DNA from 3 places in the Blautia liquoris genome. Region 1 is predicted to be linked to each of the others. Evidence: predicted binding sites of a transcription regulator. Region 1 holds the regulator's gene; each other region holds the start of a gene.
The links. The regulator Rex, encoded in region 1, represses fermentation and respiration genes when NADH is low (regulators of the CRP and FNR family bind a similar motif). The targets are predictions, from matches to a motif close to ATTGTTAANTANTTAACAAT.
Positions count from the first base shown of each region.

Region 2: adhE (bifunctional acetaldehyde-CoA/alcohol dehydrogenase) is a predicted target of Rex. The motif match lies at 6,764-6,783, and genes of this name have one in related genera.
Region 3: INP51_RS07885 (L-lactate dehydrogenase) is a predicted target of Rex. The motif match lies at 3,752-3,771, and genes of this name have one in related genera.

Region 1 is NZ_CP063304.1:1,490,743-1,501,300, reverse strand. It holds gene INP51_RS06835 (NAD(P)H-hydrate dehydratase) at 1-1,447, opposite strand, end outside; gene INP51_RS06830 (redox-sensing transcriptional repressor Rex) at 1,494-2,150, opposite strand; gene abc-f (ribosomal protection-like ABC-F family protein) at 2,393-4,321, shown strand; gene INP51_RS06820 (NADP-dependent isocitrate dehydrogenase) at 4,391-5,599, opposite strand; gene INP51_RS06815 (S8 family peptidase) at 5,718-6,545, opposite strand; gene gatB (Asp-tRNA(Asn)/Glu-tRNA(Gln) amidotransferase subunit GatB) at 6,663-8,093, opposite strand; gene gatA (Asp-tRNA(Asn)/Glu-tRNA(Gln) amidotransferase subunit GatA) at 8,090-9,532, opposite strand; gene gatC (Asp-tRNA(Asn)/Glu-tRNA(Gln) amidotransferase subunit GatC) at 9,545-9,838, opposite strand; gene aspS (aspartate--tRNA(Asn) ligase) at 9,868-10,558, opposite strand, start outside.
Region 2 is NZ_CP063304.1:1,919,529-1,930,086, reverse strand. It holds gene INP51_RS08800 (BglG family transcription antiterminator) at 146-1,384, shown strand; gene INP51_RS08795 (PTS sugar transporter subunit IIA) at 1,441-2,031, shown strand; gene INP51_RS08790 (PTS lactose/cellobiose transporter subunit IIA) at 2,130-2,462, shown strand; gene INP51_RS08785 (PTS sugar transporter subunit IIB) at 2,466-2,777, shown strand; gene INP51_RS08780 (tyrosine-protein phosphatase) at 2,779-3,576, shown strand; gene INP51_RS08775 (PTS sugar transporter subunit IIC) at 3,581-4,864, shown strand; gene ascB (6-phospho-beta-glucosidase) at 4,888-6,360, shown strand; gene INP51_RS08765 (HPr family phosphocarrier protein) at 6,406-6,678, shown strand; gene adhE (bifunctional acetaldehyde-CoA/alcohol dehydrogenase) at 6,856-9,480, shown strand; gene INP51_RS08755 (GntR family transcriptional regulator) at 9,672-10,043, shown strand; gene INP51_RS08750 (ABC transporter ATP-binding protein) at 10,040-10,558, shown strand, end outside.
Region 3 is NZ_CP063304.1:1,705,013-1,715,570, reverse strand. It holds gene INP51_RS07905 (methyltetrahydrofolate cobalamin methyltransferase) at 1-598, shown strand, start outside; gene INP51_RS07900 (corrinoid protein) at 684-1,319, shown strand; gene INP51_RS07895 (ASKHA domain-containing protein) at 1,411-3,003, shown strand; gene INP51_RS07890 (cobalamin B12-binding domain-containing protein) at 3,053-3,697, shown strand; gene INP51_RS07885 (L-lactate dehydrogenase) at 3,798-4,748, shown strand; gene pckA (phosphoenolpyruvate carboxykinase (ATP)) at 4,943-6,526, shown strand; gene INP51_RS07875 (transporter substrate-binding domain-containing protein) at 6,702-7,517, shown strand; gene INP51_RS07870 (amino acid ABC transporter permease) at 7,531-8,229, shown strand; gene INP51_RS07865 (amino acid ABC transporter ATP-binding protein) at 8,219-8,962, shown strand; gene gpmI (2,3-bisphosphoglycerate-independent phosphoglycerate mutase) at 9,095-10,558, shown strand, end outside.

The DNA.
Region 1 (10,558 bases):
TTGAACGTCTAAACGATGCTGCTTCTCCCAATATTCCATGGAGATAAACCGCCAGTGGAATAACACGAATATCTGCATGATTGTCACTGCCCGCGAGAATGCCCAATATTATTCCTGTCAGTACATCTCCGCTTCCTGCTGTTGCCAGTGCTGAATTCCCGGAAGTATTAATATAAGCACATCCATTCGGAAGTATAGTAAGTGTCCTTGCATCCTTACAAACGCAGACGACACCATACTCCTGAACAAATTCCCGAACTGCTTTTGGAATATCCGAGCACAGCTCTGATACAGACATCCCCGTAAGTCTGGAAAATTCTCCTATGTGAGGGGTAACAATACACGGGGGAGCCGCAGATTTAAGCAGGCTCATATGTAGGCTGAGCAGATTTAAAGCATCAGCATCTATCACACATGGTTTATTTCCCTTATTTTTCAATACATATTCCAGAATCTGTCCGGCATATGGTTCTGTAGATATCCCCGGACCAATCCCAATTACGTCCGCCCACTCCATATCCTTTTCCAGCTGTTCACTCAGCGGCTCTTTTGTGTCAAAAACAGACAGCATTGCTTCCGGAAGATTAGACAAGATACTCTCCCTGATCTCATTTGTCGTATAAAATTTAAGCATCCCGGCTCCGGCCCTCATGCAGGCTTCACCTGAAAGAAGCGCTGCTCCCGCCATATTTTTTGATCCTGCAATTAATAATACTTTGCCAAAAGTTCCCTTATTACCATTTTCCTGTCTTATAAAAAGACTGCCAAGATCCTCTTTATCTGTTCGAAAAAAGCAGAAATTATCTTCATCCTGATTTTTTAGCCTTGTATCATAGATACCGATATCAGCAACCATCACATGGCCACTATGGGTTTGTCCATCTCGAAGAAATAACCCCGGCTTTGCATAAGCCATCGTCACTGTTACATCTGCCTGAACAGCGATACCCATAACTGTGCCGGTATCGCTGTTCAGGCCGGAGGGAATATCAACAGCCACGACCGGCACATGGCTTTCATTGATCTGACCCAGGATCACTCTCATCCGCCCTGTGACCGGACGTGAAAGACCTACACCGAACACAGCATCCACGATAACAGTATATTCCGCGTAGTCAGGATTTTTGACAAAATTAATCCGATAATTTCTGGCAATTTCTACCTGTTCCCTCATCCCCTCGCTAAATTTTTTGGGATCCCCGGCTACAAAGACTGATACCTTGTATCCTTTCAGATGAAGAATCCGGGCAGCACAAACGCCATCACCGCCATTATTTCCGCACCCACAGACAACCAGAATACGATCAGCAGAAAACCTTTTGCACGTAACCGCCTCAGAAACCGCAAGGCCCGCTCGTTCCATAAGGACAGAAGAAGGTACCTTCATGGAATTTATCGTATACTGATCCAACTTTTTCATCTGTTCTCCAGTTACTATCTTCTTCATACCTCTCTCCTTTTACCGTCCGTATGGTACCGAATGCAGGTTTGTCCTACTTCTCTTCTACCTTAGAATCCTTTTTGGTCGTGAGATTATATGACAATCTCATTAAGCTTTCGGCAAGATGAACATTTTCAACTACAACATCCTCCGGCAAAAGCAGATTGAGATCTGTATGGGCAAAATTCCAAATCGCCTTCACACCATAGTCAACCAGTTTCTCAGCAACCGAAACTGCCTCTGATTTCGGCAGCGTCAGTGCAGCTATTTCAACATGATGATCCGGAATAAATTCTGAAAGTTCATTCATCATATGAATCTCAATATCTCGAACCTTTTTGCCTTTGACGGCCGGATTCACATCAAACAACGCCACTGTTTTAAATCCACTGTTCTCAAAAGACTTATAATTAGCAAGTGCCTGTCCCAGATTACCTGCTCCCACAATAATCATATTATGTGTATGATTTAAACCGAGAATCTTACCAATTTCAGCATATAAATATCTTACATTGTATCCGTACCCCTGCTGGCCAAAACCGCCAAAATTATTCAGATCCTGTCTGATCTGTGAAGCAGTTACCTTCATCCGATTGCTGAGTTCACCCGAAGATATCCGTTCTACCCCATCATCCAGTAAGTCCCCCAGATAACGGTAATATCGCGGAAGCCTTCGAATCACAGCTTTTGAAATCAATTTCTCATCCAACTATTTTCCCTCCAAATGGATATATTCTCAAAAACTCCATAAAACTTCTATAATCAGCCTGTCATAGCCGAGTTCATCCATAAATTGCTATTATTAATTATAGTGGTATGGTATAACTTTGTCAAAGGAAAATGGCAATATCCTTGCCTAAGTGCTCAGTTATGAGTTATACTTATAAGCAGTCTGATGACTCTTGGCAGAGAACTATATGCAGGTACAAAGGATACTAAGGAGATTTTCAAATGATTTTATCATGTCAAAATATAAGCAAAAGTTTTGGAACTACTGAGGTATTAAAGAATGCCTCTTTTCATATAGAGGCCCATGAGAAGGCTGCATTGATTGGAATTAATGGAGCCGGCAAGTCAACCATGTTAAAGATTATCATGCGCGATATGTCAGCCGATGAAGGTGAGGTCGTACTGGCAAAAGACACATCAATCGGATACCTTTCTCAGCATCAGGATATCAAGGGTGCCCGCTCCATCTACGAAGAGGTATTGAGTGCCAGGCAAAACCTCATCGAGATGGAAGCTAAGATCCGCTCTCTTGAGACGCAGATGAAGAATGCTTCACAAAGGAAGCTGGAGAAACTGATGGCAGATTATACCCGTCTAAATCAGTCTTTTGAAATGCACAATGGTTACGCCTATCGAAGTGAAGTAACCGGTGTTTTAAAAGGTCTGGGATTCGAAGAATCGGAATTTACAAAGCTGGTATCCACACTTTCCGGCGGTCAGAAAACCAGGGTTGCTCTTGGAAAACTATTGATCACAAAACCGGATATCATTCTACTGGATGAGCCAACGAATCATCTTGACATGGCCTCGATCAACTGGCTTGAAACTTATCTGATCAATTATCCAGGAGCAGTGCTGATTGTCTCACATGACCGCTATTTTCTCGATCGTGTTGTGACAAAGGTAATAGAAATTGACGGTGGAAAAGTGTTAAGCTTTGAAGGAAATTATCATTCATACAGTGAAAAAAAGGCCCTCATCCGGCATGCTGCTATGAATGCCTATCTGAACCAGCAGCAGGAAATAAAACACCAGGAGGAGGTAATCGAAAAGTTAAAATCATTCAACCGTGAAAAATCAATTAAACGGGCCGAAAGCCGTGAGAAAATGCTTGACAAGATCGATCGTCTGGATAAACCCTCACAAGTCCGGGATGATATGCACATTGAGCTTACTCCTCAAATCACCAGCGGAAATGATGTTCTGCATGTCGAACATCTTTCAAAAAGTTTTGGCTGTGAGAGATTATTCTCTGACATAAATTTCGATATTAAACGTCAGGAGCGCGTTGCTCTGATTGGAAACAACGGAACCGGGAAAACAACCATTCTTAAAATATTAAACCAGATTGTTTTGCCTGACGAAGGAAAATTCGCACTTGGAAGCAAGGTACAGATTGGATATTACGATCAGGAACATCATGTTCTTCATATGGAAAAGACCGTATTCGAGGAAATTTCCGACACCTATCCGGATCTGAACAATACAATGATCAGAAATGTCCTGGCGGCATTTTTATTCACCGGTGAAGATGTATTCAAACCGATCAAAAGTTTGAGCGGCGGCGAGCGCGGGAGGGTTTCCCTCGCCAAACTGATGCTTTCAAAGGCAAATTTTCTGATCCTCGATGAGCCCACAAATCATCTGGATATTGTATCAAAAGAGATCCTGGAAAATGCTCTGTCAAACTATACCGGAACAGTTTTGTATGTTTCCCATGACCGCTATTTTATCAACCAGACAGCCACAAGAATTATAGAACTTACAAATGGACAACTTGTAAACTACATTGGAAATTATGATTATTATCGAGAAAAAAGAGAGCTGCTTACAAAAGCATATGCCCCAAAATCAGAGGATGAAACTACAGCATCTTCAACAGCAGCCGACTCAAAAACAGACTGGAAAAAGCAAAAACAGGAACAGGCAGAGCAGAGAAAATTAGAAAATGAAATTAAAAAATGCGAATCACAAGTTGAAGAGCTGGAAATAAAAAATGACAAACTGGACAAAGAGATGAGTCGTCCTGAAGTCTCAACGAATGTGACACGCTGCATTGAACTTTCGAAAGAAAAAGACATGATTGCAAAAGAGCTGGAAAAACTTTATGACAGATGGGAAAAGCTTTCTGAAAAAAAGGAGACAATATAAAGAGAAGAAACAATGGCCTCATAAGAAGCCTTTGTTTTTCTTCTCATATCTGAATGAAACACCTAGTTATTAAATCCTTGATTCTAACATCTCTCGTATAGCGAGGATAAAATCCCGGCTGTTTAAGATTTCAGGTCCTTTTATCGTGGTTATCAAAGCCAGGTCCTTTGTCATTCTTCCGCCCTCAATTGTGGCAAGTGTAGCCTTTTCCAAACGATCGGCGAATTCCACCATTTCACGATTCCCATCCAGTTCTCCGCGTTTTTTAAGTGCTCCGCTCCATGCAAAGATCGTAGCCACAGAGTTCGTGGAAGTCTCCTCTCCTTTCAGATGTCTGTAATAATGCCGCTGCACGGTTCCATGAGCCGCTTCATATTCATAGCAGCCATCGGGAGAGACAAGAACGGATGTCATCATGGCAAGAGAGCCGAAAGCAGAGGACACCATATCACTCATCACATCGCCGTCATAATTCTTGCATGCCCAGATAAATCCGCCCTCAGATTTCATAATACGTGCTACAGCGTCATCAATCAGCGTATAGAAATAAGTAATCCCGGCTTTTTTAAACTTATCCATATATTCATTTTCATATAAATCAGCAAAAACATCCTTAAATCTGTGATCATATTTTTTCGAAATTGTATCTTTCGTTGAGAACCATAGATCCTGCTTCGTATCAAGCGCATACTCAAAACAACTTTTTGCAAAGCTTGAAATCGAACAATCTAGGTTATGCTGTCCCTGTACAACACCGGCGGACTTAAAATCGTGAATCAGAAGTGTCTGCTCCTCTCCATCTTCCGGTACATAGAGTAATTCTACCTTTCCCGGTCCAGGTATCACCATCTCAGCATTTTTATAAACATCTCCATAAGCATGCCTTGCAATTGTGATCGGTTTCTTCCAGTTTTTAACGCAAGGCTGTATTCCTTTTACCACGATTGGAGAGCGAAATACTGTGCCATCCAGCATTGCACGGATGGTTCCGTTCGGACTTTTCCACATCTTTTTCAAGTCATATTCTTTCATACGGTCGGCATTAGGAGTGATAGTTGCACATTTTACCGCTACTTTGTATTTCTTTGCCGCATTTGCACTGTCTATGGTCACCTGGTCATCAGTTTCGTTGCGGTGAACCAGACTCAGATCATAATATTCTGTATTCAAATCAATAAATGGTAACAGCAATTCATCTTTGATCATCTGCCATAAGATGCGTGTCATCTCATCTCCATCCATTTCAACCAGGGGTGTCTGCATGCTTATTTTTTTCATAATGTCTCCTTGATAAAACTTAATCATCGGTTATCAGTAGTGATGCTCCTGAATTACATTGCACTTCGTGCTTTCCAATCCTGCAATAATTACAGTATAAAGTATTTTCTATTTCTTCTCAAGTAAGAAATTCATCCAGCTGAAATAATCCCCGTCCCTGCAGGTTATGTGGAAGTCCCAGATCTTTTGCAGTATCAAGCAGTCGGGCCTTGACTTCAAGATTGGTAAGCCATGGATATTTCTCGAGCAGGAGAGCTATCCCGCCTGATACCTTAGGCGTGGACATCGAAGTTCCGCTTTTGGCAGTGTATCTCCCCTGTCTGATCGCACAGCTGACCACCGAATCCCCAGGAGCAACAATATCCGGTTTGCTGATACACTCCCTCGTGGGACCCCTTCCTGAGATTGGCAGAGCAGAAGTGATCATATCCGAAGAACCCACGGTGATCACCTTCCTGCTGCTTCCCGGTGCCGTCACGCTTCCCGGTTTTGGCCCCATATTGCCGGCAGCTGCAACCACTATAAGACCGGCATCCCACACTCGTTCGACCGCATCAATAAGCTTTTTGTGAATATGATAATCTTTTTCTGTCGTACCAACAGATATGTTGACGATTCGTATCCCATACTTCTTATAATATACAAGTACCCAGTTGAGTGCTTCCAGAACTAGATCCTTATCCCCATTCCCATACTGATCCAGGACTTTTAGAGAAATAATATTAGCTCCCGGTGCCACACCCCGGTATCTCCCATAGGAACAATTTCCATTTCCAGCCGCTATTCCTGCTGTGTGAGTGCCGTGTCCATTGTTATCATAAGGTACATCTATATGATTAACAAAATCCCTGAAAATCAGAATTCGATCGTCAAAATCTATATGAGGGAAAATACCCGTATCGAGAAAGGCAATGCCAATCCCCTTTCCTGTCAAATCATCTTCCATCTATCCGCCTCATACTTATCTTCCTTATACTATATGCCAGGAAGAGATCTGACGCAATCAGGCGAAAGAATGTAATGATACACAGATTGTTACGCTCTTCGAGCTCTCACAATCTTATCATATTGTTTTTTTGATCAGTTCTTTTGCCTCGGAAGGATTCGCCTTTCCCTTCATTTCTTTCATGACCTGCCCGACAAGAAATCCCAGAATTTTTTCTTTTCCGGCTTTATATTCTTCTACAGGATTTGGATTCTCTTTAATAACTTTGTGAACCACCGCTGTCAGTAATTGTGTATCTTTTACGGTCTTAAGACCATGTTCCTCCACATAACACTCTGGATCTACGTTCTCCAGAAAAATCTTTTCGAAGACCTCTTTCGCAACTGTATTGCTCACTGCACCTTCATCGGAAAGCCGAACCAGCTTTGCGAGGTTCTCCGGTGAAAATGACAAATCATCCGGCTCATATTCATACACTTTTAAGAGCCGTAATGTCTCTCCCATCAGCCAGTTTGAAACCTTTTTAGGCTTTTTGCAGATTGCAGTAGTGGCTTCAAAGAGATCAGCCAGTTGGCGTGAACCGGTCAGAATCTGAGCGTCATACGTTGGCAGTCCATACTCTGTTTCATAACGTTTTTGTTTCTCAGGCTGAAGCTCCGGCAAAGATCTTTTCACCCGTTCCATCCATTCATCACTGATTCGAATCGGAGGAAGATCCGGATCGGGGAAATACCGATAATCCCGGGCATCTTCTTTGGACCGCATGGCATAGGAATACTCTTTGTTATCGTCCCATCGGCGCGTCTCCTGTATCACCAGTTCCCCTGATTCAATTAATTCAATCTGACGTCTGCGTTCACCCTCAATTGCATGCCGGATAGCCTTAAAGGAATTCAGATTCTTCATCTCTGTTCGCGTTCCCATCTGTCGGCTCCCACATTCTCGAACTGACAAGTTCACATCTGCACGCATGGATCCCTCCTGCAGCTTGCAGTCAGAGACGCCCAGATATTGCAAAATCAAACGAAGCTTCTCCAGATAAGCCACAACCTCATCCGCATCTCTCATGTCCGCTTCCGACACAATTTCAATCAGAGGGACTCCGCTTCTGTTATAATCAACAAGCGAGCAATCTTCCCATTCATCATGAATCAGTTTTCCGGCATCCTCCTCCATATGAATCTCATGAATCCGAATCTTCTTATTCCCGCCCAAAGTCAGGATCTCTATAAATCCATCATGACAGATTGGAACATATAGTTGAGAGATCTGGTAGTTTTGTGGATTGTCCGGATAAAAATAATTCTTGCGGTCAAACTTACAATACTGATTAATCCCGCAGTTAGAAGCTAGTCCAACGGCCATAGCATATTCCACCACCTGTCTGTTTAAAACCGGAAGAGTCCCCGGCATTCCAGTACATACCGGGCAGGTATGTGTATTTGGTTCGCCTCCAAATTCCGTCGAACACCCACAGAAAATCTTTGTTTCTGTGGCAAGTTCTACATGGACTTCCAGTCCAATTACTGTTTCATATTGTTTTGTCATCTGCATGATACCCCCTTTTCAAAGCTATAAGCAGCACCAAGCAGTGTCTTCTCTGAAAAACAATTGCCAATTAGCTGCATCCCAATCGGAAGCCCTTCTTGGTTCAGGCCGCAAGGCAAAGATATGGCAGGCAGCCCGGCCAGGTTCACCGAAACCGTATAAATATCATCCAAATACATCTTAAGAGGATCTCTTAAAGATGTTCCAAGTTTCGGAGGAGTCCCGGGAGATACGGGTGTCAACAAAACGTCGTATTTTTGAAATGCATAGTCAAAGGATTGTTTGATCATATTTTTTGCTTTTAATGCCTTGATATAGTAAGCATCGTAGTACCCCGAGCTTAATATAAAACTTCCCAGCATGATACGATGTTTGACTTCACTTCCAAATCCCTGTGTACGACTTTTCTTATACATATCGTGAAGGCCTTCGTATTCTAGCGCCCTGTATCCATATTTTACACCATCAAAGCGTTCCAGATTCGAGCTGGCCTCGGCAGAGGCTATCATGTAGTAGGCCGGTATGGCGTATTCTGTCATTCCCAGCTCAAAAGACTCCACAATTGCACCATTTTCCTTTAATACTTTTGTCGCTTCCAGAATGCTCTCTCTCACTTCGAAATCTAAACCTTCTTTGAAATAATCTATGGGAATCCCTATCCTCAATCCGTGAATATCCTGACAAAGAGCAGAAGTGAAATCATAATCTTTTAAATTCACCGAAGTGGAATCTCTAAGGTCATGCGAGGCAATGACAGATAATAGTGCCGCACAGTCACCCACGTCCTTCGCAATCGGTCCAATCTGGTCTAATGAGGACGCGTAGGCAATCAGACCATAGCGAGAAACTGTTCCATAAGTCGGTTTTAATCCTGTAACCCCGCAAAAAGCACTCGGCTGCCGTATAGAGCCGCCGGTATCCGAACCCAATGCAATACTGACCTCACCGGCCTTCACTGCCGCGCAGGATCCTCCTGATGATCCACCTGGTACATACTCAGGATTTATAGGATTTCGAGTCATGCCGTATGCTGAGGTCTCAGTCGTACTTCCCATGGCAAATTCATCCATATTTGTCTTTCCGATGATCACCGCGCCGGCTTTTTTTAGCCTGTCCACTACCCATGCATCATAAGGAGGTGTAAAATCAGAAAGCATCTTAGAGGCACAGGTCGTCTTGATTCCTTTTGTACATATATTGTCTTTCACTGCAACCGGAACTCCGGCCAGCGATCCTGTAAGCTCTCCATTTTCTATCCCTTTTTGTACTTCCCTGGCTGTATTTAAAACCTTTTCTTCATCCACTGTGATAAATGCATTCAGATCTTTTTCCTTTTGTTGTATTTCTTTCAGTGACACTTGAGCAGCCTCCACTGCCGTAATCTCACCGGACTGTATCATTTTTGACAGCTGAACAGCTGTAATTTTTCCAAGATCCATCTTTTTCACCTCCTATTCTACCGTCTTGGGAACCAGATACTGGCCGTCTTTTTTCTTAGGAGCATTTGCAAGCATGTTGTCCCGGTCATCATCATTTGTCACCACGTCTTCACGAAACACATTGTCAACCGGCAAGATATGAGACATTGGTTCAATCCCATCCGTGTCAAGTTCTTTCAACTTGTCGACATAATTCAGCATTTTTTGCATCTCTTCCTTTGCCTTATTTCTCTCATCTCCATCCAGGTCCAGTTTGGCAAGAATAGATACATAATTAATCATTTCATCTGTTATTTTTTCAGCCATTGTCATATTCTCCTACTTTTTTACTTAGATTACGGAACAAGTCTCCCCTGATCGCGAGGGAAAAGCGTCGTTTCGCGGACATTATCATCACCGATAAGCTGCATGGTAAGGCGTTCAAGTCCAATTCCAAGACCGCCGTGTGGAGGCATACCGTACCGAAAGACATCCAGGTACTTCTGCATCCCATCTACTTCAATTTTTCTCGCTTTCATCTTTTGGCACAATTCGCAATAATCGTGAATGCGCTGACCGCCGGTTGTGATCTCCATTCCATGAAAGAGAAGATCAAAACTCAAAGTGAAAGTCGGATCTTTCGGATCGTCCATAGCGTAAAACGGACGTTTCTTTGATGGATAGTGCGTGACAAAAACAAAATCAGCATTGTCCTCTTCTTTAAAGTACTGTCCGATCAGCAATTCTTCCTCGGGTTCCAGATCGTAGGGGTTTTTAATTTTCCGATGATATTTTTCAGATACCAGTTCTTTTGCGTTCGTAAATGTCACATATGGAATTTCATCAACTTTTGGAAGTTTAATGTCAAGAAGATCTAACTCTTTTTTATAATCTTTGTCGAGCAAGTTTACCATGTACTGTAGAAATCCCGTCTCCATCTCCATAATATCTGTGAAATTCTCTACATACCCCATCTCTAAATCAAGAGACGTATATTCGTTTAGATGACGTTTCGTATTGTGCTTTTCCGCCCGAAAAACGGGCCCG
Region 2 (10,558 bases), 430 kb from region 1:
CTATCTGATTTTGTTACATGAAACATTGCTTTCATTACATATACAACAAAATAGTCTGGAATTATGTTAAAATATCATATGTATATTAGAAAAAATAGAATCTGTCATATGTGGTTTCACATGATGAAACGGGGATGTAACAAGGATGAAAGACAATTTGTTTGAATTATACAAAAAGATGTCTGCAACAACCTATATTTCTGCGGAGAAATTGGCCAAAGTTACAGGTGTCAGTGTAAAGACCGTTCGAAACCGTCTAAGTACATTGGATGAGTGGCTGAAAAAGAATGATGCTTCTTTAATCTCAAAGCCGAGATATGGATATCGGATCTCTACAGAAAACTATGATGTGTTGTATCAAAAATTGATGCAGGAACAGGAAGATAGACAGGGGGTACCAGATAACTTACAGGAGCGAGTTCAGTATGTCCTGCTGTATCTGTTATGCCAGGACCACTATGTCAAGACCGATGATTTGATTCTCTTTTTATACATATCGAAGGGAACGCTGTCAGGAGTTCTAAAGGAAACAGAAAAGATTTTAAATAATTACCAGCTCCATCTGGACAGGCGCCCCAATTACGGAATAAAAGTGATCGGAAAAGAATTTGATATTCGTAATTGTATGTTGGAATATTTTGTGAAAAGAAGCCTGCCTGATCTCGACGAAAAAAAGCAAAAAATGGATATCGATTATATTGCGGCCTTAACTGAAAACCTTACAAGAAAATATGATGTGCATTTATCGGAAATATCATATGAAAATATTGTATTAATCTTATACATTACATTAGATCGGCTGAAAAGAGAGCATTACGTGGAGAGTTTGGATGAACAGCAGAATATAGACAGGAATACGCCCGAGTTTCACATGCTTGAGGAGATCACAGATAATATAGAAAAGGATTATTCTGTGATTTTTCATAAGGAAGAACTTGATTATCTTTATCTACATTTGATGAGTAAACAGACAACAAAGGGAGAAAGCACCCATATTGTAATCGGCGAAGAAGTCAGTAATCTTGTCGATGATATGTTAGAATTTTTATATCATGAGACCATGTTTGACTTTTACAGTGATCTGGAAGTACAGATGTTGCTGAAACAGCACATGGCCAAGATGGATATTCGAATCCGTTATCATATTTTTTTAAAAAACCCCATGCTGCAGGAGATAAAAGATCATCATTTTACGGCATATACGATAGCAACGATGGCTTCTACGGTTCTAAAGAACCATTATAAAACCGATATCCCCGAGGAAGAAACGGGATATTTGGCTTTGATCTTTTCCATTGGATTGGAATGCAGAGAAAGTGAAAAAAACAGAAATTTCATATCCTCATTGTATGTACATCAGGAAAAGGGAGTTCTCAACTGCTGAAATATGAATATATGCATCGTTTTCGGGAGTATATCGATATTATTCACACCTGCGATATGATAGAATTAAAAAATTACGATCTTCAAGGTATCGACTTTGTGTTCACCACGGTTCCAATTCCGTGGGAGCTGCCAAAACCGATCATAGAAATTGGCTTGTTCTTGCATGAAAGAGAGATCCCTAAGATTTTAAATGTTCTAAAAAACCAACGGACAATTCCCTGGGAGAAGTATTTTTTGGAGAACGGATTTTGCGATTCACTGAGGGCGCAAAGCAAAGAGGATGCTCTGAGGAAGATTTGCATGTTAGCCAGGGAACAGGAAAATATTGGGGAGGATTTGTTTTCTTCCGTGATGGAACGAGAAAGCTATGGTCCTACAGATTTTGGGGATTTGATTGCAATACCACATCCAAATCGAGGGATGACAAAACATACAAGCGTTTATGTCTCAATCCTGGAAAAACCAATTCCCTGGGAACATCATAATGTCCAGATTGTCTTTTTGACCTTGATCGGAACAGAAGAGGATAAGAAATTACCCAACTTTTATGAAGTCTTCCTAGATTTTGTTTTAGACAAAGAGGATATCGAATGCCTGTTGGAGGCACGAAGTTATAAGAAATTAATAGAATTGTTAGAGAGATAATGCCACATTCAATTCCTGCCAGATTGAATGTGGCATTTTTCTGGCTGGAGATCATCCGAATTTTCTGATAACGTGTATGTTACAAGGAGGAGAGAGACATGGATTTAGAAGAACAGATTATGAACATGATTGCCGATGGCGGAGAAGCCAAGAGCAGAGCCATGGAAGCAATCCAGGCGGCAAAGCGTACACAATTTGAGGCTGCAGAGGAAAAGATGAGAGAATGTGAAGAAGCTTTAACGCGGGCGCATCAGATTCAGACAGAACTTTTAACCAGCGAAGCAGCCGAGCCGGAGACCGTTACCGTATCACTTCTTATGGTTCATGCGCAGGATCATCTTATGAATGCCATCACTACCAGCGATCTGGCCATGGAATTCATTGAAATGTATAAAAAGATGAATACAATTTTATCGGGAAAGGAGAAATAAAGGATGATTTATATTACGTTGGTTTGTGCAGGAGGAATGTCTACGAGTATTCTGGCAAAGAAGATGGAGAAGGAGGCGAAGAGCCAGGGAAAAGAAGTGAAGGTAACAGCCATGTCTGAATCTGCCTTTAAAACTTACAAGGAACCGACCGATGTTCTGCTTTTAGGACCCCAGGTCGGATACATTCTGGAACGAATGAAAAAAGACTATGAACCGAAAGGAATCAAGGTACAGGTGATCGATCGGATGGCCTATGGTCAGATTAATGGAAAAGCAGTTCTGGAGAGTGCACTTGCTCTGTTAAAGGAATCCTGATATGAAAACAGAGAGACAGGTAGTACTGGAAGGCGCATATAATTTCCGTGATATCGGAGGGTATCGAACCATAGATGGAAAAAAGGTTAAAAAAGGTCTTTTATACCGTTCCGATGAATTGTGTTACTGTACACAAAAGGATGTACATACGCTGGAACAGTTAGGTCTAAAAAGTATTATTGATTATCGCGGGGATCGAGAATGGAAGGAAAAGGAAGATGTTCACATAGAAAATGTGACGATCTATCATCTGGATCCGAAAGCAGACACGGCTGCCATGGCATCGGCCGGTCTTGCAGATCTGAAAGAACAAGGATATGGGGAATTGACAGCTGATGCTGCAAGAAAGCTGATGGTGGAACAGAATCGTCAGTTTGTCTTGACAGAGAGCAGCAAATGTGTTTATGGGAAGATGTTTGAACTTATTCTGGATCAAAAAAATCTGCCGCTGGTACAGCACTGCCGCGGCGGAAAAGACAGGACAGGTTATGGAGTGGCTTTGATTCTACTTCTGTTGGGTGTTGATCAGGATACGGTATTGCAAGATTATATGGACACAAATGTGTGTAAGTATGAAAAAAATCAGAAAAGTCTGCAAGCGGTGTCCGAGATGCCAAACAGGGAGGATTTTGTTCAGGCGCTGCGTTACTTAAAGGAGGCAAGCGAAGAATTCCTTTTGACGGCACTGGATGAAATAAAAAAACGTTATGGTACGGTTTCGGAATATGCCATGCAGGAACTGGGTATGACAAAGGAAAAGCAAAAAACACTAAAAGATATGTTCTTGGAGGAAGGATAAGGAAATGGAAAATAAAAAAGTAATGGACAAGGTGGTAGGGCTTGCCGAAAAATTTCAGAGCAATCGAATTGTCCGCGCGATTTCCGGCGGTATGACAGGTGTTATGGCGATCATGCTCATCAGCAGCTTCGCAACACTCATCGGGGCAATTAACTTTTGGGGAATTGGAACATTTTTTGAAAATACTGGCATTAAAAGTATTCTCAACCAGATCGTAGATATGACAAATGGTATTATTGCAATCTATATTGCTTTTGTTGTGGCTTACAAGATGGGTGAGATCTATGAATCTGATGCTCTGAACTGCGGGATTGTCGGACTGATGTCTTTCCTTATCCTGACTCCCCTGGTCGAGATATCGGAAGGAAGCATGGGGATTGGTCTGTCGGATGTGGGCTCTGGCGGTGTATTTGTGGCAATGATATCATCCGTGGTATTCGGACGTCTGTATATTTTTCTCATGGATAAAAAAATTACAATTAAAATGCCAGATGTAGTTCCACCTGTTGTCGGAAATGCATTTGCATCCATTATACCGGGAGCTGCAGCTGCTCTTGGAAGCGGTATTGTATATGAAATTATGGCTAACACAGAATATGACAGCTTGTCAAATTTTATCTATGCAATCTTGCAGAAACCGCTCACAGCTTTGGGATCAAATATTATAGCGGCGATGTTCATTGTAGCAGTAATTGAATTTTTCTGGTTTTTTGGAATCCACGGCGTTATGGTTGTCATGCCGATTCTAATGGCTATCTTTTACGGACCGCAGGTTGCCAATATGGAGGCGTATAATGCCGGAAAGGCTCTTCCTTATCTGTTTACTTATGGTTTTATCTTAAACAATCGTGGTGCAAGAAGTTTTGCTGTTGCGCTGCATTGTATATTCAATTGTAAATCTGAGCAGTTAAAAGCAGTGGGGAAAGCGGGATTAGTTCCTTCTTTGTTCGGAATTTCTGAGCCCATTAAGTTCGGTATTCCTCAGGTTATGAATATCCGAATGCTTCTTCCGCTGATACTGACACCGGCAGTCTCTGTATTTAGTGCATGGCTGCTGACAGTTATAGGATTTTTGCCATACCATAATGGCGTTACACTTCCACTTGGATTTCCCATTATTGTAAACGGATTTTTTATGAACGGCTGGCAGGGAATCGTGGCACAGTTGGTACAGGTGGTTCTTTGCTATATCATCTATATTCCGTTTATGAGATGGGAAGACAAGGCTCATGTGGCGGAAGAAGAAGAAAATAGAAGAATGATGGAAAGCGAAGCAGTTACAGAATAAGAAACTGGGAGGTTTAGAAGTTGATGAAGAAAACAAAGACATTTCCTAATAATTTTTTCTGGGGCGGAGCAACCGCGGCAAACCAGTGTGAAGGTGGATGGAAGGAGGGAGGCAAGGGTCCTTCTGTATCGGATCATTATACGGCAGGAAGCCGACAGGTTCCCCGTAAGTTTACCCGAGAGATTGATCCAAATCAGAGCTATCCCAGTCATGAGGCAATCGACATGTATCATCATTATAAAGAAGACATTGTCCTATTTGCTGAGATGGGATTCAAGATGTATCGTCTCTCGATTGCGTGGAGCCGCATATTTCCCAGGGGAGATGAGAGTGCACCGAATGCAGAGGGAATTGAATTTTATCGAGATATATTTTTAGAGTGTAAGAAATACAAGATAGAACCCCTTGTGACCATACAGCATTTTGACATGCCGTATCATCTCTGTGAAAAATACAATGGTTTTGCAGATCGAAGAGTGGTTGATTATTATCTCAATTACTGTCGGACAATATTTACAGAATATAAAGGTCTGGTGAGATACTGGCTGACATTTAATGAAATCAATGCCTTAAGCCATAGTTTTGGAGAAACACTAGGGGGCGGAATTTTGCCAAAAGAAGATGCCGATATGGGCAATCCATTTGCAAACAGCAAGACAGAATCTCCTGAAGTGGCCAGCCGACGCTTTACAGCGCTGCACCATGAGTTTTTGGCAAGTGCGAAAGCAGTGAAGCTGGCACATGAAATTGATGAAAATAATCGCGTGGGCTGTATGATAGCGGGAACGTGTGTCTATCCATATACCTGTAATCCGGATGACATGCTTGCCAGCCAGCAGCGGATGAATATGGGAAACTGGTTTTGCAGTGATGTGCAGGTTCGCGGCGCCTATCCACATTATGCTAAACGCTACTTTCAGGAACACAATATTCAGGTGACGAAGGAGCCGGGCGACGATGAGATACTAAAAGCCGGATGTGTAGATTTCTACTCTTTCAGTTATTATTCCAGTGCCTGTGCCAGTGCAGATCCTGAGATGAAAAAGACGGCGGGCAATATGATGGGAGATGCAGTTTCGAATCCTTATCTCAAGGCGAGCGATTGGGGCTGGATGATTGACCCCAAGGGACTGCGTTATTTCCTGAATGAAGTGTATGCCCGATACGAAGTTCCGATTATGGTGGTGGAAAACGGACTCGGTGCCGCTGATACGTTGGAGCCGGATGGGAGTATTCATGATGATTATCGGATCGATTACTTGAGATGGCATGTAGAGCAAATGGCGGAGGCCATCGAAGATGGGGTAGATCTCATCGGATATACGCCGTGGGGCTGTATTGATCTTGTCAGTGCAAGCACAGGTGAGATGATGAAACGTTATGGGTTTATCTATGTAGATAAAGACGATGAGGGAAACGGCACTTTAGAGAGGATTCGAAAAGACTCTTTCTACTGGTATCAAGAGCTGATTTCCAGCAACGGCGAGAGTGTCTGACATCAGCTGCAAGAAACACAAAACTTAGCAGAAAGGTAGCAAATCATGATAAAAAAGCAATTGAAAGTGATCAATAAAACAGGTCTTCATGCACGTCCTGCCTCTGAACTTGTGCTAAAAGCCAAGAAATTTGAAAGCAAAGTGACAATTCGTAATCTGGATCAGGATAAAGAGGCAGTGAATGCGAAATCAGTCGTGCGAATCATGGCAGAAGGATTGAAGCAGGGAACAAGAATTGAGATAGCTGCAGACGGTTCTGATGAAGAAAATGCAGTCGAAGAATTATGTGCACTGGTAGAAAGTGGATTTGGTGAATAAAGGTGATTTGAAAAAAGGGGCCATCCCCTTTTTTTCTATCTTCAAACACGAGTAATAACTAAAAAACTAACTATGTTAAAAATATAACGTTAATATATTGACAAACAATGCAGCATGTTGTAAACTATACGAGTAAGTTATTAATGTAAAAAGATTTGAATAACAGGAGGCACTAAGATGGCTAATAAGGATAAGACAGTTGTACCTGATATCGTGAACAGTACAGAAACCCTCAGCATTAAGATACAGGCGATGCGCCAGGCTCAGAAGATATTTGCTGCCTATACGCAGGAGCAGGTAGATAAAATCTTCTTTGAAGCGGCTATGGCAGCGAACAAACAGCGCATCCCTCTTGCAAAACTGGCAGTGGAAGAGACACAAAGAGGTGTTGTGGAAGATAAGGTAATTAAGAACCATTATGCAGCGGAGTATATATATAATGCGTACAGACATACAAAGACCTGTGGTGTTATTGAAGAAGATCCGGCATATGGAATTAAGAAGATTGCAGAACCTCTTGGCCTGATTGCAGCAGTTATCCCCACCACAAACCCTACTTCAACAGCAATTTTTAAAACTTTGATTAGTTTAAAGACGAGAAATGCGATCATTATCAGTCCTCATCCGGCCGCAAAAAGATGTACGATCGAGGCTGCGAGGGTGGTACTTGAGGCGGCGGTAAAAGCAGGGGCTCCCGAAGGAATCATTGGTTGGATAGATGAACCCTCTCTCGAACTTACAACACAGGTAATGCGAGAGTCAGATATTATTCTGGCGACAGGCGGACCGGGGATGGTGAAATCTGCGTATTCATCGGGAAAACCGGCACTGGGAGTAGGATCGGGCAACACACCAGTCATCATAGATGACACAGCAGATATCAAGATGGCTGTCAGCTCAATTATTCATTCTAAGACATTCGATAACGGTATGATTTGTGCCTCCGAGCAATCTGTAACAGTTCTTGAAGATATATATGATGAAGTCAAAAAGGAATTTGCTTATCGTGGATGCTATTTTTTGAAAAAGAAAGGTGAGCTTGATAAGGTGCGAAAGACGATAATGATCAACGGTGCACTGAATTCAAAGATTCCGGGAATGTCGGCGTGTGCGATTGCAAAAATGGCGGGTATAGATGTTCCGGAGGATACAAAGATTCTGATCGGTGAAGTGGAGTCTGTAGAACCTTCCGAAGAATTCGCCCATGAAAAGTTATCTCCAGTTCTTGCGATGTATAAAGCAAAAACATTTGATGAAGCCCTTGAAAAGGCCGAGAGGCTCGTAGCCGATGGCGGTTATGGACACACATCCTCTCTCTTCGTACACCCAAGTCAGAAAGAAAAGATAGCAATGCATGCAAAGAGAATGAAGACAGGGCGTGTATTAGTGAACACACCTTCTTCTCAGGGAGGTATTGGTGATCTCTACAACTTTAAAATGACCCCTTCTCTTACACTTGGCTGTGGTTCCTGGGGCGGAAATTCCGTGTCAGAGAACGTAGGGGTAAAACATCTGCTGAATATTAAGACGGTTGCAGAGAGGAGAGAGAATATGCTTTGGTTTCGGACACCTCAAAAAGTTTACTTTAAAAAAGGCTGTATGCCGACTGCGCTGGATGAACTTGGCACAGTGATGCATAAAAAGAAGGCTTTTATTATCACAGATTCCTTCCTGTACAAGAACGGGTATGTAGACGCTGTTGAGGAAAAGCTGGATGAGATGGGAATTCAGCATTCATGCTTTTTTGAAGTTGCACCCGATCCGACTCTCCAATGCGCAAGAAAAGGAGCAGAGATGATCTCTGCTTTTGAACCGGACACGATCATTGCTATGGGCGGCGGTTCGGCGATGGATGCAGGGAAGATTATGTGGCTTATGTATGAGCATCCGGAAGTGAATTTTGAAGATCTGGCCATGGATTTTATGGATATTCGAAAAAGGGTATTCACCTTCCCTAAGATGGGAGAAAAGGCATATTTTGTAGCAATTCCCACCTCTTCGGGAACCGGCTCTGAGGTGACACCGTTTGCTATCATTACAGATGCAGATACAGGTGTAAAGTGGCCTCTGACAGACTATGAACTCCTCCCGAATATGGCAATTGTAGATGTTGACAACATGATGTCACAGCCTAAGGGACTGACCAGTGCTTCCGGTATTGATGTCATGACCCACGCAATCGAGTCCTATGTATCAATTATGGCTACGGACTTTACGCAGCCATTGTCAATGAAAGCCGTAAAAACCGTATTCGATTATCTCCCCTCTGCCTATGAGAACGGAGCAGATGATCCGATTGCCCGGGAAAAGATGGCTGATGCATCTTGTATAGCGGGGATGGCATTCGCGAATGCATTCCTGGGAGTCAACCACTCCATGGCACACAAACTGGGCGCTTTCCATCATCTTCCCCATGGTATTGCCAATGCGGTTCTTCTCACGGAGGTCATGCGATATAACGCAGCTGAAGCACCGGCGAAGATGGGAACTTTTTCCCAGTACCCTTATCCGGATACCCTGGCAAGATATGCCGAGTTGGGACGATTTGCAGGGTGTACCGGCAAAGATGATCAGGAAGTGTTTGAAGAATTCATAGCAAAGCTGGAAAAGCTGAAAGAACAGATTGGAATCAAAAAGTCTATCAGGGAGTATGGTGTCGATGAGAACTATTTTCTTGATACCTTAGACGACATGGTTGAACAGGCATTTAACGATCAGTGTACAGGAGCTAATCCCAGATATCCATTATTAAAAGAGATAAAAGAGATTTATCTGAGATGCTATTATGGGAATCAAAAATAAAGCACTGCTGAAAATAACGTTGTAATTGAAAAGCAGGGATATCGCTGGAACGCTATCCTTGCTTTTTTAATGTGCCATTTAAAAAAAATAAAAAAACATCTTGACAAAATGTATTTCCTATCGTATTATTGTACTATACAAATAATACAACAATACAATAATACAAGAATTAAAATTAAGGAGGCAAGAGAATGGCATGGGACTTAGATTCAGGAAGACCAATTTATACACAATTAGTCGAGAGAATTGAACTTACGATTGTATCCGGTTATTACAAACCGGGTGATAAATTACCATCTGTACGGGAGCTGGCTGTAGAAGCCGGAGTAAATCCTAATACGATGCAAAAGGCTATGTCGGAACTTGAGAGAGAAGGACTTCTCTTTACGGAGAGAACCAGTGGAAGATTTGTAACGGAGGACTCGGGAATGATTGACAAGACGAGAGAAGAACTGGCGTCGGTCCAGATTCGGGAGTTTATGGAAAAGATGATTCAGATGGGGTTTGGAAAAGAGGAGATTCTCAGCCTGCTCCATAAAAATCTGAAGGAGGAGAGAGTATGAGTACAATATTAGAGTGCAGGGGACTGACAAAAAAATATGGAAAAAAGCAGGCCTTGAAATCTGTGGATCTGGATTTGGAATCCGGTAGGATTATCGGTTTGCTTGGTCCGAACGGCAGTGGAAAGACCACCTTAATTAAACTGATTAACGGCCTTCTCTCACCGTCTGAGGGTGCATTGCTCATCGCTGGAAATGAACCTGGGCTTAAGACGAAAGAGATTGTCTCTTATCTTCCGGAGCGTACCTATCTGAATGAAAATCAGAGGGTTTCCGATGTCATGAATTTCTTTGAGGACTTCTATTCAGATTATGACAGAAGCCGTTCTAAGGATATGCTGGAACGATTGGCGATTGATCCGACAGCAAGAATTAAGACCTTGTCAAAAGGGACAAGGGAAAAGGTACAGCTGATATTAGTGATGAGCAGAAGAGCAAAGCTGTATTGTCTGGATGAGCCAATTGCAGGTGTTGATCCGGCGGCCAGAGATTATATCTTAGATACCATTATCAATAAT
Region 3 (10,558 bases), 210 kb from region 1:
TCTGCCAATCAGTGTGGATAGCCCAAGCCCTGCTGTTCTTACTGAGGTTTTCCCATATTGTAAACGTCCTGGACTTATCAATTCGGTATCCATGGAAGGTGGGAAAATTGATAAGATATTTCCGCTGATTGCAGATACAGACTGGGAAGTAATTGCCCTTTGCAGTGATGATTCCGGAATTCCAAAGACAGCGGAAGACCGTCTGAGGGTCTTTGGCAACATTATGGATAAGGCGAAAGAGTATGGCATCAAACCATCCAGAATACATATTGATCCACTTGTTGAGATGTTATGTACTTCTGAGAACGGTATAGAGACGAACGAAAAGGTTATCAGTACCGTCAGAGAACAATATCCTGACGTTCATATTACTGCAGCGGTGAGTAATATATCTTTTAATCTGCCAAAACGTAAATATATTAACCTGGGATTCACAGTGCTGGCCATGAAAGCGGGACTGGACAGTGCTATTCTTGATCCTACCAACAGAGATCTGCTTGGAGTGATTTATGCAACGGAGGCATTACTCGGGGAAGATGATTACTGTATGGAATATATCGGTGCATACCGAGATGGTTTGTTTGACAAAGCAAAGTAAAGTTAGATCGGATATTGTGATATTTCGATGCCTGGCGGAAACAGCATAGAAATAAATAAATGAATGAAAAGCGGAGGAAAGTAAAATGTCAAAAATTGATGAAGTAGCTGAATTAGTGGAAAAAGGAAAATCGAAGAAAATTGAAGCAGCGGTACAGGCTGCCCTCGATGATGGATGTGATCCTGTTGAGATTCTGAACAAAGGTATGATTGATGCCATGGGTATCGTCGGAGAAAAGTTTAAAAACAACGAAATATTTGTTCCGGAAATGTTGGTTGCTGCAAAGGCAATGAAAAAAGGTGTCGAGGTTCTGAAACCACACCTTGCAAGTGATGCGACTGGAGCTATGGGAAAACTGATCATCGCAACAGTAGCCGGGGATCTGCATGATATTGGAAAAAATCTTGTGGCTATGATGCTTGAAAGTGCTGGATTTGAAGTGATTGATCTCGGTGTCGATGTTCCGGCAGATAAAATTATAGCTGCAGTGAATGAGAATCCCGATACAAAGATTGTAGCCCTTTCTGCACTGCTTACCACCACCATGCCAGCTATGCGTGATACGGTTTCGGCATTATCAGCACAGGATTTCCGCAAGAATATCAAGATCATGGTTGGCGGAGCCCCTATCACAGAGGCATTTGCCACAGAGATTGGCGCAGATGGCTATTCAGAAGATGCTGCTTCGGCTGCCACACTTGCAAAATCACTTGTAGCTTAATCAATGTTATCGACGGGCTGCTGCATGTTTTTCATGCGGCAGCTTTTTGTAAATTATAAAAGGAATTTACTGGAAAGGTCTGGTTTTAAGAGTGGGAAGTTATAAAATAAGATTTTTGCCAGCTGATAAGACTATTTTGGCAGAGGAAGGCACAACGATTCTTGAAGCAGAACAGAATGCGGGATTAAAACCCGACGCCCCCTGCGGTGGTCGTGGAATCTGTGGAAAATGTAATGTCACAATATTGCAGAATAAAGATAGGATAGTAGTTCGCGCATGCCAGACTCGGATTCAACATGATATGGTTCTTGAAACCAGCGACGGGCTGGCAGATAAAGAAAAAATTCTTACAAACGGTGAGTATCGGACGGTACCAGTTCTACCCGCAGTAAAAGATGCTGACCAAGGCTATCTGATGGCATTCGATATAGGAACAACGACAATAGCCGGATATTTACTTTCCGGAAAAGACGGACGGCAGTGCAGTGTTGTCAGTATGATGAATCCGCAGTTTCAGTTTGGCGCAGATGTAATAGCGAGGGCTAATTACGTGCTGGAACATGACGGAAAGAGGATGCAGGAAGTTGTACAGGAGGCTTTGAACAAATTGATTGAAGAGGCCTGTAGGATTTCTAAAATTACTCCGACAGATATCCGGCTGGTTTCCATAGCAGGAAATACATGTATGCATCATCTCTTTCTTGGCCTCTCTCCAAAAAGTCTGGTGACAGCACCCTATGTTCCTGAGGTTAAAGATGGGATGATTATGAATTCCTCAGATTTGAATATTCATATACATCCTGACGGCAAGATAATGTTACTTCCAAATATTGCCGGATTTGTGGGGGCGGATACGTCTGCGTGTATGTTGGCTGTAAATTTCAAAGAATTGGTTCCGAGGACACTTATGATTGATATTGGCACCAATGGCGAATTGGTTCTTGGAAACAAGGATCGAATTGTGACATGTTCCACTGCGGCCGGTCCAGCATTTGAAGGTGCCAGAATTGCCTGCGGTATGCGCGGGACAAAGGGAGCTGTCAGCCATGTATATGAAAAAGATCTTAAGATGCATATGGAAATGATAGATTCAAAATTAGCCGTAGGAATCTGTGGCTCAGGATTGATTGATATTATTGCCTTTCTGATACAGTATGGTTTTATTGACAGCAGCGGTGCCTTTCTAAAACCGGAAGTTCTTAAGACAGCGACTGCGAAGAATGAGATCTGGAGACTTCAAAAGAGAGAAAATATGTCGATTTTTCTCCTGCAGGAGGAAGATAAAATAAAAGGTTTGAAAGAAATCTATATCACGCAGAAAGATATTCGTGAAGTTCAGCTTGCAAAAGGTGCAATTGCCGCCGGCATAAAGATGCTGTGCAAAAAACTCGAAATTAAGATAGAACAAATTGATCAGGTACTGCTTGCAGGAGCATTTGGCAACTACATGAATACAGACAGTGCCTGTGTCATAGGATTAATTCCCTATGAGTTAAAAGATAAGATCAGGGGAATTGGAAATGCTGCAGGTGAAGGGGCAAAATTGGCTGCTGTAAATGGAAATCTTTTTCAGGAGATCTGTGATCTGGTAAAAAGAGCAGAGGCGATTGAGTTGGCGGTGGAACCAGAGTTTCAGGATTTGTTCATCGATGAATTAGAATTTGCCAGAGCTTTAGAAACATGATAAACTATTCCTATATCTGTACAAAGGAGATATTTGGGATATGGGGATTATGGATAACATACGAAACGCAGTAGAAGAGGGAAAGCCTGGAATTGTAACAAGGCTGCTCTCAAAGGCTATAGATTCGGGCATCAATCCGCAGATAATTCTTAAAGAAGCCCTGCTTCCGGCAATGCGAAAAATGGGACAGGAATACAAGGAAGAAGACAGTGATGTGGCCCGGATACTGGCAGCTGCCCGTGCGATGAAAAAAGGTATGGATTTTCTTGAACCCTATCTGGATGGAAGCTACTTTGGCACTCTCGGAAAAGTAATCTTAGGGACCGCAGGGGGTGATCTGCACGACCTTGGCAAGAATCTGGTTGCGATCATGTTTCGCAGTGTAGGATTTGAAGTTATAGATCTCGGAGTTGATGTTTCGGCCATGCGGTTTATAAAAGCAGTCAAGGAACATCCGGACGTGAATATCGTCTGTGTGTCCTCACTTTTGACAACTTCTATGCCGGAGATGAAACATATTGTACATGAACTAAATGAACTACATAGTCGGAAAAACTTTAAAGTTATGGTTGGCGGAGGTCCCGTAACAGAAGCGTTTGCAAAAAAAATCGGAGCAGACGGATATACGGACAATGCCGCCTCTGCCGCACAGATTGCCAGAAAATTTATTGAAAATGAGAAAGAAAATAAGTGAATTTTTGCATTTTCTCTTGACATTGGGTGATCTGTGGGGTAGTATAAAAAAGAAATAGTTAAAATATTATCAATGTTTCAAAAGAAAGGGGCTTACTATCATGGGTAGTAAAATTACAGTTATTGGTGCCGGAAGTGTCGGTGCCACAATAGCATATACGCTTTCACAGGAAACTTATGTTTCTCAACTGGTTTTGATCGATATTAATAAAGAAAAAGTTGACGGCGAGGCCATGGACATTGCTCAGGGAACTGCATTTCGCGATCCTATTTCTGTTATTTCCGGAAATTATGCAGATGCTAAGGACTCAGATATTGTAATCATCACATCCGGAGTTCCGAGAAAAGCTGGTCAGTCGAGAATCGAGCTCGCCCAGACGAACGTCAATATTATTAAAAGCATTTCTAAAGAAATCGTACAGGCTGCACCTCATGCAAAGTACATCATTGTTGCCAATCCCGTTGATATCATGACATACGCATTTTTAAAGGTTTCCGGTCTTCCTGAAAATCAGGTATTTGGATCTGGAACTATTTTGGACACAGCAAGACTTCGGTATATACTATCTGACAAATTTAATATTGCTCAGAAGAATATACATGCATATGTTTTTGGAGAACATGGAGATTCTTCTTTTATCCCATGGTCTTGTGCAAATATTTCAGGTGTTCCATTTGAACAGTACACAAGGGCCGCCAGCAATATTGGAAAAGAATTTAAAGATTTTACACACGAAGAGATGGAGAACTATGTCCATGTGTCCGGAGGCGAAATTATTAAAAGAAAAGGTGCTACATTCTATGGGGTAGCAATGTCTGTTGTCAGTCTTTGTGCAATGGTCACTTCTTCTTCTGATTCTATAACGACTGTAACTTCCATGATGCATGGAGAATATGGTGTAACAGGCCTGTGCACAAGTACTTTGACACTGGTTGGCCCTAAAGGTGCACAAGGAAAGCTCGAAGTGGAGCTTAGCAACGAAGAAATTGCAAAATTCCAGGACAGCTCTGACCGTTTAAGGGCAGTTGTCAGGGAATTAGATTTGAAATAGTCAATGAAATTGGAAACTTTTTGTGACGGAATAGTATGATTTATTACAATCTTTTATTTTACCTATTGGAAAAAAAGCTAAAATAGTGTATACTATAGCTGTCATATGGAAAATTCAAGTTGATACTTCCATTTTGCAAGTTGCTACGGTTAAACTTGCAAAAGGACAAAATAAAATACCAGGAGGTTTGTGAAATGGAAACATACGGAATTGAAAAACTGGGTATTATTAACCCAAAAGCAGTTTATCGCAATCTGACACCTGCGCAGCTTACCGAAGCTGCTGTAATTAGAGGTGAGGGTAAATTATCGAATACCGGAGCATTGGTTATTAAAACCGGAAAATACACCGGCCGTTCACCAAAAGATAAATTCATCGTAGATACACCTGCTGTTCATGATGAGATAGCATGGGGAAACGTCAATGTTCCCATTGAGAAAGACAAATTCGATTCCATTAAAGCAAAAGTTGTTGCTTATCTTCAGAATCGAGAGATCTTCCTGTTTGATGGTATGGCCGGAGCTGATCCTGTATGCACCAGAAAGTTTCGAATTGTAAATGAGCTTGCAAGTCAAAATCTTTTCATCCATGATCTTCTAATTCGTCCGACCAAAGAACAGTTGGCCGATTATGGCGAACCTGATTTCACCATTATTGCCGCGCCTGGGTTCAAATGCATACCTGAAGTCGACGGCGTCCATTCAGAGGCTGCGATTCTTGTTGATTATGAACAAAAAATGGTTGTTATTTGCGGAACTCAGTACTCAGGAGAGATTAAGAAATCCGTTTTCTCCGTCATGAACTTCCTGATGCCGAGAGAAGGGGTACTGCCCATGCATTGCTCTGCCAATATGGATCCCGAGACGAAAGAGACAGCTGTGTTCTTCGGCCTGTCCGGGACAGGAAAGACAACCTTGTCGGCAGATCCGAATCGTAAACTGATTGGTGATGATGAACACGGCTGGTCTGACAGAGGGGTTTTTAACTTCGAGGGCGGATGCTATGCAAAGTGTATCGATTTGACCGAGGAGAATGAGCCGGAGATTTATCATTCAATCAAATTTGGAAGTCTTGTAGAAAATGTTGTTATGGATGATGAGACTCGTGAGTTTGATTTTGCAGATGGTTCACTGACAGAGAATACACGGGTCGGATATCCAATCGAGTATATTGATAATGCTCAGATTCCCGGAGTCGGAGGAATCCCGAAGGTGGTTATTTTCCTTACTGCTGATGCGTTTGGTGTTCTTCCCCCAATCTCAAGACTGGATGAGAATGCCGCAATGTATCACTTTGTGACAGGATTCACTTCAAAGCTTGCCGGAACAGAACGAGGCATCACAGAACCGCAGCCCACATTCTCGACGCTGTTTGGAGAACCTTTTATGCCGATGAATCCTTCGGTTTATGCCAATATGCTTGGTGAGAGAATTAAAAAATACAACACTAAGGTATATCTTGTTAATACAGGATGGACCGGAGGCCCTTACGGAGTCGGAAACAGAATGAAACTGAAATATACTCGTGCTATGGTAACCGCAGCACTGAGCGGCGCATTTAATGACGTGGAGTACAAACATGACAAAATCTTTAATGTTGATATTCCACAAACATGCCCGGAAGTTCCAAGTGAGATTATGAATCCTCGTGATACTTGGGAAGACAAATCTGCTTATGATGAGCAGGCAAAGAAACTTGCCGGGATGTTCCAGGACAACTTTGCTAAGAAGTATCCGGATATGCCAAAGAATATTGCAGATGCAGGACCAAAAGCCTGATCTGTTTTACCTTACCAAAAGGCTGAGTTGGATTCATTTCCTTCTCGGCCTTTTGGTTTATTTATTTAACCCTTGTTTTTTTTATTAAAGGCTGTTATAATATTCTCGTGCATAATTATTCACACAATCATGCATATAATGTATAAATATAATAAATGTCAGGATGGAGGATATTATGAAAAATAAAAAGAAACTTACTGCGTTAGCTCTTACAGTGGCTTGTCTTATGTCTCTTGGAGCCTGCGGAAACAGCATACCCGATAATTCCGTGAACAGTATCAAAGACCTGGAATCCGGAAATAAAAAAATCGGCGTTCAGACGGGTACAACAGGAGATACGATTTCAACTTCCGATTATGAGAAGAAAGGTCTGGCAAAAGTTGAGCGATATAACAAGGGAGCTGATGCAGTTCAGTCGCTGAAACAAGGTAAGATTGACTGTGTGATCATCGATACGGAGCCGGCAAAAGTATTCGTTGAAAAAAACAAAGATCTAAAGGTACTGGATGAACCATTTGCAAACGAAGATTACGCGATTGAAATTGATAAATCTAATGGAAAGTTAAAAGAAGAGATCAATGCGGCACTTGCAGAATTAAAAGAGGATGGCACCCTTGATAAGATCAAAAAGAACTATGTGGGAACTGACAGTGAGATAGGAAAAACCCCCTATACATCCCCTGAAAATGTCGATACATCCAAAGGTACATTGATTATGGCTACCAATGCCGAGTTTCCGCCGTATGAATATCATGAAGATAATAAAATAACAGGAATCGACGTAGATATGGCGCAGGCTGTTGCGGACAAAATCGGAAGAAAACTTAAAATTGAAGATATGGATTTCGATTCCGTCACACCTGCTGTCACTTCCGGAAAGGCTGATATTGGGGTTGCCGGTATTTCAGTTACAAAAGACCGTCTGAAAAATGTCGATTTCACGGATAGCTATGCAACCTCAAAGCAAGTTATTATTGTAAGGGGAAAATAATTGGAGATTGAAAATGAGTGTTAAAGAGATGTTTTACACAGACTTTATAGAAGATCAACGTTATAAATATCTGCTTTCAGGACTTGGCAATACTCTTGTCATAACCTTATTTGCAGTTTTGATTGGTATTGTGATAGGTTTTATCGTTGCTGTCGTAAGATCTTCTCATGAGAAACAGGATCACCCTGGCGTGATCTTGAACATTCTCAATGTCATTGCAAAGGTTTATCTGACGGTAATCCGTGGAACCCCTACGGTTGTGCAGCTTCTGATCAGCTATTTCCTGATTTTTACATCGCCGAATGCATCAAAGCTTATGGTTGCAATTTTGACTTTTGGTATTAATTCTGGTGCTTATGTGGCAGAAGTTGTCCGTTCTGGAATCATGTCTGTGAATGAGGGACAGATGGAGGCGGGCAGATCACTGGGTCTGTCTTACACAAAGACAATGCGATTTATCATTATGCCTCAGGCATTTAAGAATGTTTTACCTGCTCTTGCCAATGAATTTATTACCTTATTAAAAGAGACATCTGTCTGTGGATATATTGGAATGATGGATCTTACGAAAGGAGGAGATATCATTCGCAGTGCAACGTACGATGCATTTTTGCCTCTGATCTCTGTTGCGCTTATCTATCTCGTACTTGTTTGTGGCTTAAGTGCTCTTGTCGGTAAACTGGAAAGGAGGCTGCGTACCAGTGAACGTTAATGAAGATGACCTGATTCAGGTCAGAAATCTGAGAAAGAAATTTGGAAAGAATCTGGTTTTGGACGGCATCACAACCGATATTCACAAAGGAGAAGTTGTTGTAATTATCGGCCCTTCCGGTTCTGGAAAATCAACATTTTTAAGATCCATGAACCTTTTGGAGAAACCTACCAGTGGGCAGATATTGTTTGAAGGGGTGGATATCACCGATCCCAAGATTAATATCGATCTTCATCGTCAAAAGATGGGGATGGTTTTCCAGCAGTTTAATCTTTTCCCTCATATGACTGTCAGGAAGAACATCACTCTTTCCCCGGTACAGACAGGAAAACTTTCTCAGGAAGAGGCTGACAAGAAGGCACTGGATCTCTTAAACAGAATCGGTCTGCCGGACAAAGCAGACGCATATCCGGATATGCTCTCAGGAGGCCAGAAACAGCGTATTGCCATTGCACGTGCAATGGCAATGGAACCGGCTGTGATGCTTTTTGATGAACCTACTTCAGCTCTTGATCCTGAGATGGTGGGAGAAGTTCTTGCAATTATGCGTGAACTTGCAAAGTCAGGTATGACTATGGTTGTAGTCACCCATGAGATGAGCTTTGCCAGAGAAGTGGCAAGCCGGATTCTTTTTATTGATAACGGGAAAATACAGGAAGAAAACACTCCGAAAGAATTCTTTGAGCATCCCGAAAATCCCAGGCTTCAAGAATTTTTATCAAAAGTCCTATAGAATAAATAAACAAACTATGAGCATATACTTTGTCAAATTTATTGCAAAGTATGTGCTTTTTTGATACAATACGATATGGAAACAACCCGATTAGGGCGGACTTTGAACTGCAACAACATGAAGGAGAACAAAATGAGTAAAAAACCAACCGTTTTAATGATTTTAGATGGATACGGATTGAATGATAACTGCCGCCATAATGCTGTATGTGAGGCTAAAACACCAGTTATGGATCAGCTGATGAGCCAGTGCCCATATGTGAAGGGACAGGCCAGCGGTCTTGCAGTCGGCCTGCCAGAAGGACAGATGGGAAATTCAGAAGTCGGACATCTGAACATGGGTGCAGGACGTATTGTCTATCAGGAATTGACAAGAATTACGAAGGCAATTGAGGACAATGATTTTTTCAGAAATAAAGAACTTCTTACTGCTGTTCACAATGCAAAAGAACATAATAGTTCTCTCCATCTGATGGGACTTCTCTCCGATGGAGGCGTTCACAGCCATAATACACACTTGTATGCCCTGCTCGAGCTTGCCAAAAGAGAAGGGCTTAAGAATGTTTATGTTCACTGTTTCCTGGACGGACGGGATACTCCTCCGGCTTCAGGGAAAGGATTCATAGAACAACTGCAGCAAAAGATGAAAGAAATCGGAATAGGTGAGATCGGGGTAGTGTCCGGACGCTATTATGCGATGGACCGGGATAATCGCTGGGATCGTGTTGAACTGGCATACCGTGCACTTACCAAAGGTGAAGGTGTGAAAAGCTTTGACGCGGTACAGGCTGTCTCTTCCTCATACAATGATGGAAAGACAGACGAATTTGTTCTGCCGACCGTCATCGAAAAGGAGAATCAGCCGAAAACCCGGATTAAAGACCATGACTCTGTCATCTTTTTTAACTTCCGGCCTGACCGGGCGCGAGAATTGACACGTGCCTTTTGTGATCCCAAATTTCAGGGATTTGAAAGAGAGGAAAAACTGGATCTGACATTTGTCTGCTTTACTGATTATGATGAAACAATTCCGGACAAATACGTTGCATTTAAAAAAGAATTGATTTCCAATACTTTCGGAGAATTTCTTGCAGCCAATCATATGACTCAGGCTCGGATTGCTGAAACTGAAAAATACGCACATGTAACTTTCTTCTTTAATGGCGGAATCGAGGAGCCGGTGAAAGGAGAGGACCGTATTCTGGTGAAGTCTCCAAAAGTTTCCACTTATGATCTTCAGCCTGAGATGAGTGCATATGAGGTCTGCGATAAACTCGTAGATGCAGTTAAATCTCGAAAATATGATGTGATTATCGTAAACTTTGCAAATCCCGATATGGTAGGACATACTGGAATCGAGAATGCTGCGATCAAAGCAATCGAGACCGTTGATGAATGTGTCGGAAAGACCGTTAATGCTGTAAAAGAAGCAGACGGACAGTTATTTATCTGTGCAGATCATGGAAACGCTGAAAAACTTGTCGACGATGAGACAGGTGAGCCTTATACGGCACATACTACAAATCCTGTTCCGTTTATTCTTGTAGGTGCTGATCCTGCGTATACTCTAAAGGAAGGCGGGAAACTGGCAGATATA